Regions from separate parts of the Alkaliphilus flagellatus genome, predicted to be linked through region 1. Evidence: a T-box and tRNA genes for the amino acid it is inferred to sense, from the RefSeq annotation. Region 1 holds a T-box; the other holds one or more tRNA genes.
What was found. A T-box is a leader RNA that pairs with one kind of tRNA and senses whether it is charged. The one in region 1 lies ahead of thrS (threonine--tRNA ligase), so its partner is inferred to be a tRNA-Thr.
Positions count from the first base shown of each region.

Region 2: it has a tRNA-Thr gene. The T-box ahead of thrS (threonine--tRNA ligase) is inferred to sense a tRNA for this amino acid. The anticodon was not compared.

Region 1 is NZ_JAHLQK010000004.1:228,694-231,911, reverse strand. It holds gene ytxC (putative sporulation protein YtxC) at 1-381, shown strand, start outside; gene KQI88_RS11390 (DUF445 domain-containing protein) at 562-1,161, shown strand; T-box leader at 1,328-1,542, shown strand; gene thrS (threonine--tRNA ligase) at 1,712-3,218, shown strand, end outside.
Region 2 is NZ_JAHLQK010000001.1:844,677-847,894, reverse strand. It holds gene KQI88_RS03905 (hypothetical protein) at 39-272, opposite strand; gene KQI88_RS03900 (MBL fold metallo-hydrolase) at 366-1,130, opposite strand; gene KQI88_RS03895 (YdbC family protein) at 1,155-1,376, opposite strand; tRNA gene KQI88_RS03890 (tRNA-Thr) at 1,628-1,702, opposite strand; gene KQI88_RS03885 (flotillin family protein) at 1,868-3,218, opposite strand, start outside.

The DNA of each region.
Region 1 (3,218 bases):
TTTATAGTAGACAAAGAATATAATGAGTTTATTAAGCTATTAAAATACTTTGTAGATATTCAAGAAGCTAAATCTGATATAGTTAATGTGGTTTTTGATGAGGAAGCTAAGTTTAGACTTTATGATAAACATAGTTGCCTTTTAAATAATGACCATATAAGCAGTATTGCAGTAGAACTTGCAGAAAGCAATATTAACCAAGATGATTTACTTATAAGTGCTTTGATAACTCTCGCACCTAAGGAAATATTTATCCATAATATATCCGTGCTTAAAACTAGTGGAATTATTAAAACTCTAGAAAAAATATTTCCAGATAGGATACATTGTTGTAATAGTTGCGAATGGTGTACTGTGCAAATTAATGCTAATAAGGAATAAACGCCTATCCCCCCAAAAAGGGGGTTTTTTGCGTCTATTATGGACATCATATTTATATCGTGATATAATTCTTTCTATAGTATAGGAATGTATCCTTTTTTATCCTATTTTGTTGGATAAGAGAGAATGCTTTCATATACTTATATTTATATTTAAGGTATATATAGGAGAGATAAAACTATGGTCGTACAATTACTAATATTAGCTATAATAGGTGGCGTTATAGGTTGGATTACAAATCTGTTAGCAATTAAAATGTTATTTAGACCCTTTCAGCCTATTAGTATTCCTTTGATTAATTTTAAGATACAAGGACTTATACCAAAACGTAAAGCAGAAATAGCAAGAAGTATAGGGCAAACTGTGGAAACTGAGTTATTATCAATAGAAGAAATTATCGATAAATTAGTTAAAAGCAATAATAAAGATGAAATTTTAATATTGCTTAAAAACAAGATAACAGTAATTGTTGCAAATCATCTTCCTTCTATTATTCCATCTACCTTTAAAGGAATGATTTCAAAATATATTAATGATGTAATAGATGAAGAAGGCGATAAAATAATTACAGAGGCTATAGAAAAAATGATTGAAAAGGCTACTACTAGCATAGAGCTTAGTAAAATGATAGAAGATAAAGTAAATGAGTTTGAGATGGAAGAACTAGAGAGAATAGTTGTTAATATAGCAAAAACTGAACTAAAGCATATTGAGGTATTAGGTGGTATACTTGGTTTTATAATTGGTATTTTTCAAGGTATAATTATTTTATTATTTTAAATTATGCTGTTTCTGTTGCTGTTGCAATAGCCAGCTTATCTTATAGTATTGTGATTTTTGCCAGAATGCAAGTATTCCTCAAATATTTTAAAAAAATTGATAATTAACTTGACAAAATTGGTATTAACTATTATAATTATGGAAATATTATAAAATAACTCAATATTTTATTGCATTGAAGAGGAAAAGTAAATTAGTCCCAATATTAAGAGAGGAAGCATCATGGCTGAAAGTGCTTCTATATATGGATAGTTGAAAACTACCTCGGAGCTGTTACCTATTAGCTAAATAGTGAAAGGATAACCGGTGACTCCGTTACAGTCCCGAAAGTGGAAATGTCAATTTAGGTGGAACCGCGGGAATATATCTCTCGTCCTATTAGTTTTAATAGGATGAGGGATTTTTTTATTGTACATTATAAAATAACAATTTTCTAATTATTGAGGATTTCTAGAAAAATAAAAATTTGGGAATATTTCAAGTGTAATAGTATCAGATAACTTTTATATAAAGTTTAAAACAATAAAAATAAAGAACAGGAGGAATAACTATGTCAAAAGTAAAGGTTAAACTAAAAGATGGTTCAGTTCGTGAGGTAGAGAAGGGAACATCTATATTAGATTTTGCAAAACAGATTAGTGAAGGGCTTGCACGTGTAGCTATAGGTGCAGAACTGAATGGAGAAAGTGCTGACTTAATGACTACTATAGAAGAAGATTGTAATTTAAATATTTTAAGGTTTGAGGACGAAAATGGAAAAGACTTTTTACGTCATACAAGTTCTCATATTCTAGCTCAAGCTGTTAAAAGACTTTACCCAGGTACAAAGCTAGCTATTGGACCATCTGTAGATAATGGATTTTATTATGATTTTGACTCTGATCATACTTTTACACCAGAGGATTTAAAAAAGATTGAAAAAGAAATGCAAAAAATAGTTAAGGAAGATCTAACTTTGGAAAAATTTGTTCTTCCTAGAGATGAAGCAATAGAATTTGTTAGAAAACAAGGTGAAGATTACAAGGTGGAATTAATTCAAGATCTACCAGAGGATGAAACAATATCCTTCTATCGTCAAGGCGACTTTGTAGATCTTTGTGCAGGACCTCACGTGCCTTCTACAGGAAAAGTAAAAGCAATTAAACTTTTAAATATTGCAGGTGCATACTGGAGAGGTAGCGAAAAGAATAAAATGCTTCAAAGAATTTACGGAACATCTTTTACTAAAAAAGCCGATTTAGAAGAATATCTTAATAGATTAGAGGAAGCTAAAAAGAGAGATCATAGAAAAATAGGTAAAGAGCTAGATTTATTCAGCTTAAATGAAGAAGGACCAGGTTTTCCGTTCTTCCATCCAAAGGGAATGGTTATCAGAAACATACTAGAGGATTTCTGGAGATCAGAACACGTAAAACGTGGTTATGATGAAATAAAAACACCTGTTATTTTAAATGAGCAGCTTTGGAAACAATCAGGACACTGGGATCACTATAAACAAAATATGTATTTTACAAATATTGATGATATGAATTATGCTGTTAAACCAATGAACTGTCCAGGATCTATTTTGATGTTTGATAGAAAAAAACATAGTTATAGGGATCTTCCTATTAGAATGGGTGAGTTAGGATTAGTTCATAGACATGAATTATCTGGAGCTCTACACGGACTTATGAGGGTTCGTTGCTTTACACAAGATGATGCTCATTTATTTATGCTACCAGAACAAATTAAGGACGAAATAATTGGAGTAATAGATTTTGTTGACTATGTATACAATACTTTTGGTTTTAAATATCATATAGAGTTATCTACAAGACCAGAGGATTCTATGGGATCAGATGAAGATTGGGAAATAGCTACAAACTCACTTAGAGCTGCTCTTGACGAAAAGGGTTTACCATATAAGATTAATGAAGGTGACGGGGCATTTTATGGTCCGAAGATCGATTTCCATTTAGAAGATTGTATTGGACGTACATGGCAATGTGGAACAATTCAATTAGACTTCCAAATGCCTCAAAGGTTTGACCTATCCTATGTGGGTGCTGATGGTG
Region 2 (3,218 bases), on a different contig from region 1:
TTATCCTTTTATACTTTGCTATTTATAAATCCATATTATTATTTTTTTAGGTCTCCAGCAAACTCATTCATAACTGCTAGTACTTCTTCTACCTTATCTGGTTTTAATAGGGCCATTGCTTTAGGAATAAGCATCACAATATCTTCCTGAGTAAAATTGCCCTCTGTTAGTTTTTTAAAGTTTTCTAAAAACAATGCCTTTGCTTCCTCAACTTTATCTTCTTGTACTCTTTCTAAAATATACCCTAAAAATAGTTCTTGTCCTTGATCCATAAATATCCTCCTTAAAATTTATCTGATGTATATTCTATCAAAAAAATATTTTATAATAAATAAAATTATGCAAATATATTTATTTATATATTTTTATAAATTGATAGTCATTCCTATCTCTCCCATAAATATAGTTTGAATAAAACTATCCTTATTACGTTCATAACTTTTCTTTGCAACTCTTATCCAGTTAAACTTATCTAATTCTTTATAGGGTAGATGTACTACTAATATTTTTTGTGTATCAGTATAATTCTTAATGATTTCCCTAGCCCTAGGAATACTTACATAAGGGAAATTTACAATTAACGCATCTATTTTATGTTGTTTAAGATTAAGTGATTCAAAATTTTCTTTAACTGGAGCAGCATCGCCTAGATGTAGTATTTTTACACCATATTCTATAAGAAAAGCTAGATTATTTACATCTACACAATCTTTTCCTTCATGAATCATTGATATTGCTTGAATTTCTACCCCATTTATCTTAATTCTCTCACTACAGTGAAATAAAGGGTCCAACTCAACTAAATTAATAGACCTAGTATTAGACATGCAGTATCTTATGCCAGAAACAACTTTGCTTGTCGATATGACAGTTGTATTAGGACTTTTTTCTAAAAAACTACATATTAAGTTAGCATCAAAATGATCACTATGTTGATGAGTTATTAGCATAATATCTATATTATCAAAAGGAGAAATGCCATTTATTATTTTTTCTCTAATTTCTACAGGTGTGCTCTTATAGATGCGTATTTTAGAAATACACAAACCATCTATTAATATCTTCTTATTATTAATATTGATTAAAACACCTGCATTAGATACATAAGTTATACTTTTTGAATTATCCACAATCAGTGCTCCTCAACTTCATAATTATAAATCCATATTATTTAATATATCTCTTAACTTCTTTAATTCCTCTTTACTAAGTGTAAGACCTTTTCCCATTTTTATATGTTCTGGGTCCCATTCTCTAATATCGAATTTAGCTTCTCGTCCGTTCCAGCTAATAAGATTTAGCTCCTTTGTCCAGCCTTTATTGCTTTCAGATAAAACACCTATATTTTCTTTAATCTCGTATTTTATTTCTGCCATTATTATCAACTCCCATATAGATTATTATCACTTGGTTTCTTAAATGATGTTATCTTTTTTATTTAAATTTATAAAGAATAACACTATTATATCAGTTATATATTAAAATATCATTTCATACATAGTTAAATATATTTTTTATAAATATCTATTAACTAAAAAAAGTGGCACACAATTGGCACACTTTTATCTTTACATAAAAAAACACCACCCCTAGATCCTTCTAGAAGCGGCATTTTATAAGATTTCTATGGAGCTGATGAGCGGAATCGAACCGCCGACCTCTTCCTTACCAAGGAAGTGCTCTACCCCTGAGCCACATCAGCATAGTTTTAGTTTTTCTAGGTCTAGTGCCCTACTTGTACGATTATACAACAAAACATTAATTATGTAAAGAGTAATTATACTCTTTATTTAATATATAATAGTAAATAAAAGGAGTGATTATACAATCGCTCCTTTTACTTAAATTACTATAATTTTTATTAACTTTATTCTGCTATGTCATTATTTTGATCTATGGTTTGGTCTTTAGATGATAAATTAAATGTCCCTAGGTCCTTCCCCTTTAAAACTTGGGATAAATCTACTCCTGTTAATGCATTAACTGTTTCTGGTAGCGATGCCATAATATCTGTAACATAGCCAGATACCTTTGCAGCACCTTTACCACCACCGTTACCTGAATCAACAATAACAATCTTCTCAGTTTTAGATAATGGCTCTGCAACTGCTTTAGCAATTTCAGGTAGCTTTTCTATAATCATTTGAGTAATAGCTGCATCGTTATATTGCTTAAATGCCTCTGCTTTTTTCATCATGGCTTCGGCTTCTGCCTTACCTTTTTCTCTAATAATTTCAACCTCTGCCATACCTTCTTCTCTTCTAGCTTCTGCTGTAGCCTTACCTCTTAAACGGATAGCTTCTGCTGATGCCTCTGCATCTTGTATTTCTCTATATCTTTCTGCTTCAGCTCTCTTTTGGGCACTATATTTTTCCGCATCAGATTGCTTTTTAATCGTGGCTTCAAGCTCTCTTTCGCGTCTTAGAGCCTCTTGTTCTGCCAGTTCAATTTCTTTTTGCTTTCTAACAATTTGAACCTGCATTTTTTCCTTTTCAACTTCCTGTTGCACTTTACTTGCTTCGATTTCGTAAGCAAGGTCTGCCTTAGCTTTTTCCGTTTCTTGATCTTTTCTATAGGATTGAACCTTTAATTCTTTTTCTTTAGAAGCTTCAGCAATTTGGGTCTCTGCAACTAACCTCGCTTGTTCTCCTTGCCTATTAGCTTCCGCTGTCTTAACCTTAGTTTCTTTACTAGCTTCTGCTTCAGCAATTTCAGCATCTCTTTTTACTTCCGCAATTCTACTCTTACCTAATGCTTCTAGGTATCCATTATCATCTTTAATGTCTCTAATTGTAAAAGCCTTAATCTCTAGTCCCATATCTGCTAAATCAAGAGCTGCAACCTCTTGAACCTGGGAAGCAAATTTTTCTCTATCTCTATATATCTCTTCTACAGACATTTTAGAAATAATTTCACGTAGCTTCCCTTCAAGTACATCCTTTGCTGTATCTTTAATAAAATCAATAGTTGTTTTCTCTGCCCCTGTATTAAACTGCTCTACAGCAGAAAGAATTGACTCCATATCGGATTTAACCTTTAATACAGCAACTCCGTCGGCTTTTATATCTACCCCTTGTTCTGTTAAAGCACCATCGGTTCTTACTTCTATCTTCATGTTTTCCAGGGAAATAATATCAGTTCTTTCTAATAAGGGAACTATAAAGCCCCCGCCTCCTGAAATTACACGTTTTTTAAGACCAGTAATAACTACAGCCTTA